Regions from separate parts of the Shewanella marisflavi genome, predicted to be linked through region 3. Evidence: predicted binding sites of a transcription regulator. Region 3 holds the regulator's gene; each other region holds the start of a gene.
What was found. Region 3 encodes LexA, which represses DNA repair genes until DNA is damaged. Its sites were predicted from a motif close to TACTGTATNNNNATACAGTA; they were not measured.
Positions count from the first base shown of each region.

Region 1: CFF01_RS10400 (YebG family protein) is a predicted target of LexA. The motif match lies at 1,766-1,785, and genes of this name have one in related genera.
Region 2: dinG (ATP-dependent DNA helicase DinG) is a predicted target of LexA. The motif match lies at 1,800-1,819, and genes of this name have one in related genera.

Region 1 is NZ_CP022272.1:2,376,918-2,381,204, reverse strand. It holds gene CFF01_RS10415 (MlaD family protein) at 1-314, opposite strand, end outside; gene CFF01_RS10410 (paraquat-inducible protein A) at 301-933, opposite strand; gene CFF01_RS10405 (paraquat-inducible protein A) at 926-1,552, opposite strand; gene CFF01_RS10400 (YebG family protein) at 1,796-2,080, shown strand; gene CFF01_RS10395 (GAF domain-containing protein) at 2,099-2,557, shown strand; gene proQ (RNA chaperone ProQ) at 2,833-3,474, shown strand; gene prc (carboxy terminal-processing peptidase) at 3,505-4,287, shown strand, end outside.
Region 2 is NZ_CP022272.1:1,567,229-1,571,515, forward strand. It holds gene dinG (ATP-dependent DNA helicase DinG) at 1-1,775, opposite strand, end outside; gene CFF01_RS06895 (DNA polymerase II) at 1,913-4,279, shown strand.
Region 3 is NZ_CP022272.1:124,895-129,181, reverse strand. It holds gene cysQ (3'(2'),5'-bisphosphate nucleotidase CysQ) at 1-737, opposite strand, end outside; gene nudE (ADP compounds hydrolase NudE) at 789-1,334, opposite strand; gene yrfG (GMP/IMP nucleotidase) at 1,432-2,106, shown strand; gene lexA (transcriptional repressor LexA) at 2,227-2,844, shown strand; gene CFF01_RS00585 (cell division inhibitor SulA) at 2,841-3,350, shown strand; gene coxB (cytochrome c oxidase subunit II) at 3,746-4,287, shown strand, end outside.

The sequences.
Region 1 (4,287 bases), 2.1 Mb from region 3:
AACCAGAACTTAGTTTCATCTTTAAGGAAAGGGGTAGAGCGATAGTCCATCAAGAGATCGACATAAACCCCTTGCAGCTGATCGTCAATACTGATGTCGACCACCTTACCTACGGTTAAGCCTTGGTATCTGACTAATGTCTTGCCAACATCTATCCCCGACGCACTGGGAAAATGGATACGCACTTCGACACCGGATTCTCGAATACTCTTAATACCGAGCCAAGCCCCAAGTGCTAGCGCAATTAACGGCAGCAACCAGATGGGAGAGAAGAGCTTTTTCTTAACGACTTTTGGTGTTTCAATTTGTGTCATCTTTCGATTCCAATCGGTCCCAGAGTAAACGTGTATCTAATACTTTTGCGGCAAGTTGTGTGAGCAAAATGACTAAGGCAAAGGCGGTGGCCGCTGGCGCGGGTTTGGCATCCCATATCTGTCCCATATTGATCAGCGCTGCGGTAATGGAGATCACAAATAGATCTAACATAGACCAGCGGCCTATCCATTCGATTATATGAAAGCCGGTCATCAGTGTCTTTTTCGAGATAGGCAAGCGGTAACTGATGGCGGTCAAATATAGTGCCAGGCCAAAGATTTTTAGCATGGGGACTAAGATACTGGCGGTAAAAAGAATAATGGCAATCGGTAAGAGATCCAGATGCACCAGATGGCTGATCCCGCTCAAAATGGTGTCCTGTCGTACCTGCCCCTGACTGGTCATAATCGTGATGGGGTAGAGGTTGGCCGGAAATAATAAGATGGCAGCGGTGATCAATAAGGCCCAACTTTTTTGCACGCTGGTGCGATCCCTACTTTGCACGGGTTGGCCACAGCGTGGGCAGGTGCCCTGTTCTACATGACATAAAAATTTGCAGGTTGGGCAGTTAGTTAACCCCAGTGCTTCGCCCTGTGCTGACTGTACTTGCTTACTCATCCAGTACACTCCACATATGTTCTATGTCATATTCGCGCTGCATGAAAATAACCATAATAAACAGCATGGTAAAGCTGAAGGTACCTATGCCGAAGTAGAGATCCGTGTAATCTGAAAGCTGAAAAACCGATATGAAGATACTGATCATGTAGATCTCTAACATAGAAAGCTGTGCCAGAAGACTGTGTTGTTTGAGCAACTTCTTATAGATGGCGCGAAAGAAGGGGGTTTTCAATCGATACTTGATGATAAGTATCTGACTCAGTATGGATAATATTAGCAGTCCTGGTGCAATGACCGCCGCGACCAATACTGCTATGCCCACGACCCAATAGCCTTGCGACGCGACCGACATGGCGCCGCCAGTGATGGTGGTGGTACGAATACTACCGAGAAAATGCATCTCGAGCACAGGGAAAAAATTGGCGGGAAAATAGAGGATCAACGCCGTAATACAAAGGGCTAGCATGCCGTTGATGGAACAGTAGGGAGTATCATATAGATTGGTATGACAGCGGGGGCACAGAGCCCTTACGCCCGTAGGCAAAGCGCGCTTTCTTACGACGAGATCGCAAGCGCGGCAAAGCACAATACTCTTGTCTAACACCTCTGTTTTCATACTTATATTCGGGCGTTTCCTGTTTGCTATGGTCATCTATTAACGAGCAATTTCTTGATATAGACCAGTAATCTACTGCCTATAAGATATTACTATAGCCAATCTATTGAAATCCTTATTAAGGATACCCCTTAAACTGGAGCCAATAGTGCAGCAGATTCTATCAGATAAAGTTTGATACTTGCATAAGAAGTTGTATTTATGAGATTCTACAACTGTATATAAAAACAGTGTGAGGGTGATATGGCAGTTATAACGAAATTTGTCGTAGTCAGAGAAGGGGTGGAGAAGATGACATTCACATCTAAGAAGGAGGCCGATGCCTACGATAAGATGCTCGATATTGCAGATAATCTTCTTCCTTTTATCGAGCAAGTTGATTTAGGCTTAGACGAAAATGCAATCGAGCAGCTATGTTTCTACATGGCAGAAAATAAAGATCAGTTAATGGGCCTGTTAAAAGGCGGCGCGACCACTAAGACCGCACCCGCGAAGAAACCGGCGAAAAAAGCTGAAGCAAAAACTTAATATAGTTAGGAAAATAGTATGACTGCACCTTGTTATTCGACACTCTCCCGTCAAGTTGACGCCTTATTCGCCGGGGAAGATAACCTTATCGCGGCGTTAGCGAACTTCTCAGCGCTGCTTAATGAGCACCTTGAGGATATCAATTGGGTGGGATTTTATCTGCTTCAAGGTGAGCAACTGATCCTGGGGCCTTTTCAAGGCAAAGTAGCCTGTACGCGCATTCCTATGGGGAAGGGGGTGTGTGGCACTGCTGCTCAAACAGATAGCACCCAACGCGTTGCCGATGTGCATAGTTTCGAAGGGCACATTGCTTGTGATTCGGCAAGTAATTCAGAAATTGTAATTCCGCTGCGCCGTGATGGAGAGGTCATTGGCGTGTTAGATATTGATAGTCCATCCTTCTCCCGTTTCGATGAGAAAGATCAATTGGGGCTGGAGTCCTGCGTAAAAAGCCTAGAAAAGGCTTTATTTGCTTAAACTACAACCAATTTTGCACAATTGATGGTCGCTTTCATCTCGCGCACCTTTATAATAGGCCGCTTGATGAATGCAAAATCACACGCTTTTACATTTCATTAGTTGAAATGAATACTTGGCGTTTGTTTAATGTAATTGATAAGGTATGTTGGATTGTGCGGTCGAGGGCTGAAATGCCTTAATTAACGACCCGATGTCTAACCAATATGAACGACACGCCGACCCACGCCATAACGTGACAAGGTGATAGTCCCTTTTAAACTGTGGAAGTAATGATGGAATCAACAGAAAAGTTGACCGACACCAACGCAATTCTTGCGTATTTATATGAAACATTTCCTTTATGCTTTATCGCTGAAGGTGAAACTAAGCCTCTAAAAATAGGATTGTTTCAAGACTTGGCTGAAAGGTTAGCTGATGATTCTAAAGTCAGTAAAACGCAATTAAGAATCGCCTTGCGCCGTTACACCAGTAGCTGGCGTTATCTTAAAGGCGTTAAAGCTGGGGCGCAGCGTGTCGATCTTGACGGTAATGAGTGTGGCGAGCTGGAGCAAGAGCATATTGATCATGCTCAGGCTACACTGAAAGAAAGTCAGGAGAAGGCCAAGGCTAAGCGTGCAGCGAAAGCCGCTGCGGAGAAGACTGACAAGCCAGGCCCTAAGGCAGAAAAGAAGGCCTTTAAAAAGCCATTACCTAAGCGCAGCAAGCCTGCTCCTAAGGTGACTAAGCCGCAAGTTGAGGCGCAAAATTTAAGTCCTGCCGTACTCACCGAGTTGAAACCAAATCAACGCGTGAGTGTCAAATTAGGTAAATCGCCTGTCGCAGGCGTTATTCTGGACATCAAGAAAGAAGATGTTCAAGTGCAGTTAGATTCGGGATTGACGGTAAAAGTACCTGTAGAACATATCCTGCTATAACTGTTCATCGTATAAAGGAGTAACTTGTTGATGCGAAAACTCACTCTGGCAGCATCCATTGCCAGCATATTTGTAGGATTCTCGGCTTGGGCACTGACGCCCAGTATTCCATCTAGCGAGTTGCCCTCTTTAACACAAGAGCCGCAACATAAAGTGGCAAGCAAGCGAGTGACAGGCCTGTTCACTCGCGCCCATTATCACAGATTCGATCTGGATGATGCCTTTTCACAGCAGGTGTTCGAGCGCTATCTTAAGCAGCTCGATTACCGTCGCAATGTCCTGCTTCAAAGCGATATCGACAGTTTCAAACAGTATTCAAATCAGTTCGATGATATGCTGAAGAGCGGTGATTTAGCGCCGGCCTATAAGATGTTCGATCTGGTGCAGCAGCGTCGTTACGATCGTTTCGCCTATGCGTTATCCCTGCTGGATAAGGAGATGGACTTTAATCTCCCTGGTGATAGTTACCAGTACGACAGAGATGAAGCCGCCTGGCCGAAAGATGAGGCTGAAATTAACGAACTGTGGCGTCAACGTGTTAAATACGATGCCTTGAACCTTAAACTGACCGGTAAGAACTGGGATGAGATCGTTGAGGTACTTGAGAAGCGTTATAACAATGCCATCAAGCGTCTGAGTCAGACCAAGAGTGAAGATGTATTCCAGGGTGTGATGAACGCCTTCTCTCGTAGCGTCGAGCCACACACCAGTTACCTGTCACCTCGCAACGCCGAACGTTTCCAGATGGAGATGAACCTAAGCCTTGAAGGCATAGGCGCGGTATTACAGATGGATGATGATTATACGGTGATC
Region 2 (4,287 bases), 1.4 Mb from region 3:
CCTTCTGAAAAGCTGCCGGTGCCAAAGATGATACTGACCTCGCCGTTATCACAACGCGCCTTATGATCTTGTAGTAGCTGTTGACGCGACGCTTCTCCCTGTATCAGTAGCGGGCTTTTAAGCTTGGGCCGAACCAGATCGGCCACTTTCTCCATCTGCCAGTAGGAGGCAAATAGCACTAGGGTCGCCATTTCACCATCGATCAGGGTCAGGATCTGCTCGGCCAACTCATCTGTGTAGCGATCGTCTGTGGGTTCAGTGCGCATCTTAGGCAGATAGAGGGTGGCGTTCTGTTGGAAGTCGAACGGGCTGTCCATGGCCAGGTATCGACTGCCATCATTGACGGACAAGCCAACCTGATGGGTAAAGTGATTAAAGTTGTTCAATGCCCTTAATGTCGCGCTGCAAAGCACGACACCGGCAGCCTTTTCCCACAGCAGGGATTCCAGCATGAAGCCGACTTCGATAGGGGATACATTGAACAGGTAGTCGCTCTGCTTGCCGACAATATGTTCTACCCAACGCGCCATAGGGGCGCCTTTGCTATTGTCCTCCTTGGCCATCATCTTCCAGAGCTTTTGCAGGTTTTCCAGACGTTGAAGCATAAATCCGGTTTCGCTCAGCAGCTGCTCAGCCTGATGCTTGGGTAGCTCGCCATCTTTAATGGCTTCGCTAAGCAGTGCCAACATCTTGTTAAATTGCTTAAGCGCCCCATTTGAGGCAGTAGCCAGGTTTTCCGCCTGTATGGTTAAAGCCTGAGGCAATTTGCCGTGCTCAAACCGAATACGACGTTCGGGGTTATCAAACCCGGCCGTTTGACCATCACAATATTGGGCGACGCTGGAGAGTAGGCTGGTGAGCTCATTGATGTGATCAAGCATTGCCTGAGCTGGCGCTATGATATGGTTGCTCTTGAGCTGATTTTGCAGTTTAGCGCTAGTTTTACCGACCTTTTCAAGCCAATCGATAGCGCCTCTCAAGGTTGCTTGGGCGCTAGAAAAGTCCCTGGCGACCACTGGTAAGTGATGCGCCTCGTCAATGACATAGTAGAGATCTTCTGGGTCAGGCAGTATCACGCCGCCCCCCAGTTCAAGATCGGCAAACAGCAAACTGTGGTTGGCGATCAATACATCCCAGGTGTCGATATCTTCTCGGGCCTTATGAAAAGGACACTGTCTGTGGCTAGCCAGTTGTCGGTGGCAGCTGTGCTTGTCACAGGCTATCTGTTGCCACAGGTGATCTGGCAATGCTTGGGTGAGGGTGTCTCGCTCGCCATTCCAGCGACCCTCATGGAAATCTTTCAGCAAGCTTTGCAATAGTTCTACTTGACTGTGATCCGGTTTGGTTTGCCACATCGCCATCTGAGTGCCGTCATCGCCGCCGATCAGCATCTCCAATTTGGCCAGACAAACATAACGCTGTCGTCCCTTGACGAGACCAAAACTAAAATTGAGCCCAGATTGCTGTAAAAAGAAGGGCAGATCCTTGTTAAGCAGCTGTTCTTGCAGGGCAACCGTGGCGGTAGCGATACAGACTTTCTTTTTACTGGCAAGCGCCAGGGGGATGGTTCCCAGAATATAGGCTAAGGATTTACCTATACCTGTGCCAGCCTCCACGACTATGATCCGTCTGTGCTTGTCATATTCTCCTGCAAGCGTCTTTGAGATCTCGGCAACGATATAGTTTTGTTCCCGGCGTGACCTAAAGTTAGGTAAGGCCGCGGCGATATCTTTGTAAATGGTACGGATCTGGGTTTTAACGTCTGCAGATAACATGAAGGCATAGTGCTGGACAAATAATGCTGTACATAATAACAGTGATTACATAGCCTAAGAAGCATTGATGTGATGATTTGGCGACTTATTTACAGTTACCTAATCTAAAGATATGAAATAAATGGAAATAGTTTAATTTGCGCGACGCTAATTCGCTGCTTGTCAGCATAAAAGGACGAATACTCACTCGTCATCATTTTGCTAACGAGCTGCATTATTATCTTAGAACTCCTCAAGGTCCTGTGCGGGTCATCGTTCCCCATGGTGAGCGTATCTGCTTTTGCCGCACACAAGATCTCGCAGCGCTTGGTACAGCACTGCAAGATACTGGGGTAAGGCAAGAATCGCTGGTATTGAAAACTTTCGATGATGAGCCAGTAAGTGCGCTTTATTTTTCCTCTAACCAAAGTTTCCGACACCTTAGCCGCACCGCGACGGATAAAGGTGTGGCGTTGTTCGAATCGGAACTGCGCGCCGAGCAGCGTTATTTGATTGAACGTTATATCGCCCTCGATGTGGAATTTGTGGGGCAATGGCAAGCAACAGAGCAGGGGATACCGACACTGTTGGCTGACAGGGGGCGGAGAAGTGATGCCAAGGTTTCCATGTCAGTCGTCTCCTTAGATTTTGAATGCTCTGTGGAGGGGCAACTATATAGCGTCGGCTTATTTGGTCAGTCGGCCAGTGGAGAGCGTTTTCAACAAGTCATCATGGTGGGCGAGGCGGGACAAGCCGGAGCTGACTATCTCGAGATGGTTGAGGATGAGCGCGCGCTAATTTTGCTTCTGCTGCAATGGTTTAAAGAGCAGGATCCCGACATCATCATTGGCTGGGCGGTAGTGACCTTTGACCTTGCACTTCTCTATCGCCGGGCAAAATTGCTTGGGATAGATCTCACCCTGGGACGTTGCGGCGCGCGCTTATCCTGGCGAGTCGAAAATAAATTTAGGCCGGAAACCTTGGTGCTGCCAGGGCGTGTGGTGCTCGATGGTATCGATTGGTTAAAAGCCGCATTTTATCAATTTGATAGCTTTAGCCTGGAGAACGTAGCACGTGAGCTGCTGGGGGAAGGTAAAGCGATTCACAACGTCAGTCAGCGCGCCCAGGAGATCACCAGTCTGTTCCTTCACGATAAAGTGGCGCTGGCACATTACAATATTACCGATTGTCGCCTTGTGTGGGAGATCTTTGAAAAAACCTCTCTGTTAGCCTTTGCGTTAGAGCGCTCACGCCTGACCGGACTGGAGCTTGGGCGGGTGGGTGCATCGGTTGCAGCCTTTAATAACCTTTATTTACCCCATCTCCATCGAGCCGGTTATGTGGCGCCAAGCGCGCCGGTAAGTGATGGCATTGAGAGTCCGGGTGGCTATGTGATGGACTCAAAACCCGGCCTTTACCAACACATATTGGTATTGGACTTTAAGAGCCTTTACCCATCAATTATTAGAACCTTTTTAATCGACCCCAAAGGCTTGATTGAAGGGCTTAAACAAGGTCAAGACACAGTTCCTGGCTTTCTGGGGGCCGAGTTTAGTCGTCGGGAGCCGATCTTACCTGAGCTGATCGCCAGCTTGTCGGCGAAACGGGAGTTAGCCAAACAAGAGGCGAATGGTCCCTTGTCTCAAGCGATTAAGATCATCATGAACTCTCTTTACGGGGTGCTTGGGTCTCGCGGATGTGTGTTTCATGATGCCAGACTGGCAAGCTCGATCACCTTGCGTGGTCACGAGATCATGAAACAGACAAAGCAATGGATTGAAGAGCAAGGGTTAACGGTTATCTATGGCGATACGGATTCAACTTTTGTACATCTGGCTGAGCCTGAACGAGTGGGCGATATTGACGTCTTTGCTCGCAAGCTGGTTGACAGCATTAACCAGAAGTGGCGAGCCAAGTTAAAGCAAGAATATCAATTAGAATGTTATTTAGAACTCGAATATGAGCGCCATTTTGAGCAGTTTTTCATGCCAACGTTGCGGGGCTCAACCTTAGGGTCTAAGAAGCGTTATGTGGGCGCCTATCGAACATCGGAGCAAGAGCTTAAGTTAGTCTTTAAGGGTATGGAGCAGGTCAGGAGTGACTGGAGTCCATTAGCGCGAGAAATTCAGGCCGAGATTTACTATCGACTGTTTGCCAAACTGGATGTGGTGGCGTATCTCAAACGGATCATTAGCGAGTTACAGCAAGGGATGTTGGATGACAAACTCATTTTCTCAAAACGTTTGCGTAGGGATATTGTCGACTATACTGCTAAATCATCACCTCATGTGAAGGCCGCGACAATATGGTGCGAGCGTAGTGGGGAAAAGGAGCACGGCAAGCGTGGCGCTAAGATCAGTTATCTGATGACACAAAATGGCGCTGAACCCGTGCAGTATCGTGTCGGAAAAATCGATTATCAGTACTATTTGGATAAACAAATAGCACCTATTTCTGATCCTATACTTTCAATTTTAAACACTAGTTTCAATAATCTTGTGGACAAGCAAATGACGTTAATTTAGTTGTTTTC
Region 3 (4,287 bases):
TCACGCTCGTTATAACTTAGGGGCTGCAATTCAAGATCCATCACCTGGCCGCCGGCCTCTTCAATGATGATCTGCGCCGCGCCGGTATCCCACTCGCCGGTGGGGCCGATGCGCACATAACAGTCGGCTCGCCCTTCTGCCACCAGGCAGCTCTTTAGTGCTGCGCCCCCCAAAACCACGAGTTCGCAGTGTTTAGGATGATGGAATAACTTCAGCACTGAATGAGGATCTTGACGGCGACTCACCGCCAAGCGCAGACAGGGTTCATCGTCAGTGGTGAGCTGTTTACTGGCGATACGTACCTCACCCTTACTGCTACGTTTGTAGGCACCCAGGCCCGCCACCGCATAATAGACCACGTCCGTCATGGGCACATAAACGATCCCCATGATAGGGCGGTTATGCTCAACCAGGGCGATGATCACCGAGAAGTCGCCGCTGCCGGCAATAAATTCACCGGTACCATCCAAGGGATCGACCAACCAGTAGCGTTGCCAGTCGGCGCGCTCAGAGAAAGGAATATCAGCATCTTCTTCGGATAAAACGGGGATATCAGGCGTTAGGCGCTCAAGCTGTGAAGAGATGATTTTATGCGCCGCGATATCGGCAGAGGTCACAGGGGTATTGTCAGACTTTACCTCTCGCTCGAAGCTTCCGTCGAGGTAGATAGTCTTAATCGCCTCTCCCGCCTCGATGGCAATACTTATCGCCTGCTCAATATACTCTTCTGGCTTCATCACAACTCCAACAGCCTACATCTGGCAATGCCTATTTATCGTTTAGATTAACTACTTTAGTTTTAGATGTTTCTGCGCCAAAAACAAGGCGCTAACGCTTCTAGACTCGGAAAAGTCGTCTTCTAATAACAGCTCAGACCACTGACTCAAGGGCCAACGCACCACTTCTATCGGTTCTGGCTCATCACCTTGCAGTCGACTCTCATACAGATCTTCGGCTACGAAGATCTGCATCTTGCTGGCAAAATAGCCTGGCGCCAGACTTAGCTCCATCAGATGGGTCAACTTATGGGCGCCAAAGCCTATCTCTTCTTGCAGCTCTCGATTGGCCGCCTCGGCGTGACTCTCACCTGGATCAACCAAGCCCTTAGGGAAGCCAAGCTCATAGCTATGGGTTCCCGCCGCGTACTCGCGCCCTAAAAGGAGGTCTTTACCATGCACAGGCACCACCATGACGGCGCCACGGGCATTGCCTTTCATGCGCTCATACTGACGCTCAACCTGATTCGAAAATTTTAAATGCACCTGCTCAATCTGAAATAGACGGCTTTGTGCAACAACTTCGGCATGTAGGATCTGCGGCTTTTTGTCCGGCATGAAACTTCCTGATAAAAATGGCGTTTGCTTAACCACTCAATCTTACTATGATGTGCCTAATCCACAACTCTCACCAAGGAATTTTTTTCACACCTTTATGTTTCCCTGGAATAAGATAGATACTGTGCTGCTTGATATGGATGGCACCCTGCTGGATCTGCATTTCGATAATCACTTCTGGCTCAGCCTGGTTCCTCAAGCCTTGTGCCAAGAGAAACAGATCCCCTTATCTGAGGCGCAGCAACTGGTCGAAACCGCCTATGCCAAGGTATTTGGCACCTTAGAATGGTATTGTCTGGAATATTGGCAGCAAGAGCTTGGCCTAGATATTCTTGCCCTGCACCACACTCTGGTAGACAGAATCCAACTGCGCCAAGACAGCATGCCCTTTCTCTCGGCACTTGCCAGGCGCAACAAGCAGCGTATCTTAGTCACCAACGCACACCCACAAAGCTTGTCATTAAAGCTCAAACATACCGAGCTGGCTTCCGGGTTAGATCATATGCTCTCAAGCCACCACACTGGTTACCCCAAAGAGCATCCCCAGTTTTGGCTTAGCCTATTTGAGCGCTTCTCCCTAGATCCAAGCCGTTGCCTGTTTATCGACGATAGCGAACCCATCTTGCAGGCTGCCAGAACCGCAGGAGTTGGCTATCAACTCGGCATCAAGAATCCCGACAGCCAAAAGCCACACAAAACCTTTACCGATTTTCCCGCCATCGATGATTATCATCAGCTGTTGATCTCCCTTGAGAAAACGATTACTGGCTAAATATTCGTGGGGTTAACTCGCTAACCATTTGAGCTGATTGATAGAAAAACTGGTTAATACTTGCACTGTATAAAATACTGTATATACTGACAGGTACTGTATGGAAAGACAGGATTAATCATGAGACCCTTAACACCAAGACAAGCCGAGATTTTAGAGCTAATAAAACGCAATATTGCAGACACGGGCATGCCACCAACCCGTGCCGAAATTGCGCGCCGATTAGGCTTTAAGAGCGCGAATGCCGCCGAAGAGCACCTTAAGGCACTGGCCAAAAAAGGTTGCATCGAGATCATGCCGGGCACCTCTCGCGGCATTAAGCTGACTCAAGAGGAAGAGCCTGAAGATCTCGGTTTACCTCTGATTGGCCAGGTAGCAGCCGGTGAGCCGATTCTGGCACAGGAACATGTTGAACAGCACTACCAGGTTGACCCGAGCATGTTTCGCCCAAGTGCAGACTTTCTGTTGCGTGTAAGGGGCGACAGTATGAAAGATATCGGCATCCTTGAGGGCGACCTGCTAGCGGTACATAAGGTCGAACAAGCAAGAAACGGACAGATAGTCGTTGCTCGCGTAGAGGATGATGTGACGGTCAAGCGCTTCGAGAAGCGTGGCAGCACAGTTTATCTACATGCAGAAAATGAAGAATACTCACCTATCGTTGTTGACCTGACGACTCAGAGCCTGAGTATAGAAGGTTTAGCCGTCGGCGTGATTCGTAATGGAGACTGGCAATGAATAATCTCATGGGCATGGCACCTCGTCATCCGGGGCTTTGGATCGATCTCGACAGTTCGCTTAAAAGCGGCAGCAAGAACACTATTTCAACGGTTTCCAGTTCGACTCAGGGCAAGCAAGAGTTACAGAGTCTTACACCTGAACTGGCGAGACTCAGCCAGCAAGGGCAATGGGTCGTGCTGATCAGCCCACCCAATATTGGCTATAAGCAGATGCTGGCCGACGGCGGCGTGCGGATGGATCGCATCTTGCTGGTACACACCAAAGATGAAGTTGAAGCACTTTGGGCTATGGAGAAGGCTCTCACAAGTGGTACATCCAGTGCAGTGATCAGCTGGACACAATCATTGGATGCACGGGACAATCGCCGCTTGCAGATCGTCGCAAAAAACACCCGCGCCTTAGGGGTGGTTATCGAAGATGCGAACAGTCACTTACCTGCCAACCCTTTTAGCCAAGAGGATCTTGGTACCAAGGCCGCCAATCAGTTTACCTCTCTTCACTGATCATCCTTGCCAATTCTTTCCATACTAACGCCCCGAAAGGGGCGTTTTTGTATCTGTTTTATTTAGCAAAATAAAATAAAAGTGATCTTGATCAATATTTAAACAGCCATTAAGTTAGTAGTAGATATCAACGATTATTTGTTATGTCGAACAATTTGGTTGTCGGCTTGAGCGGCGAATAAATCTGCACCACATCGCCCTAAGAGCTGAAATTCGTCTGATATATTCAGCCGTAAGTGCAAGCGTGGTTACCACCAGCAAAACAAAAGATTCACCACCGACGCACTTTGAAGTCATCGTTGCTTTTTTGGGAACTGAAGAGTTTGCATAGAGCCGAGACATACTGTGTGGCTCTTCTTTGTAGTTGCCTTCGCAATTGACAGAGGAGAAGTCTAGTGAAGCAAGTGTTGTGTTGTTTGCTGGCGTTGCTAATTACGCCCACCATACTCGCAGCCGATATGCCCCTTAACATGACATCAGGGGTCACAGAGATCAGTAATCAGGTGTTTAGCCTGCATATGACGATTCTCTATATCTGCTGTGCCATAGGCCTGGTCGTCTTTGGGGTGATGATCTATTCCATCATCAACCACAGACGCTCAAAGGGTGCCGTTGCGGCAAACTTTCATGAGAGCACCAAGGTTGAGATCGCCTGGACCATTGTCCCTTTCGTGATCTTAATCGTGATGGCCATCCCGGCAACCAAGACACTTATCGCCATGGAAGACCCCAGTAATGCGGACCTCACCATTAAGGTTACTGGCTCTCAATGGAAGTGGCATTACAGCTACTTTGATCATGACATTGCCTATTTCAGCCTATTGTCGACACCAAGAGACCAAATAGAGGGCAAAGAAGCCAAAGGCGAGCACTACCTTCTTGAAGTCGACAAACCGTTAGTCCTCCCGGTTAACCGTAAAGTTCGTTTCTTGATGAC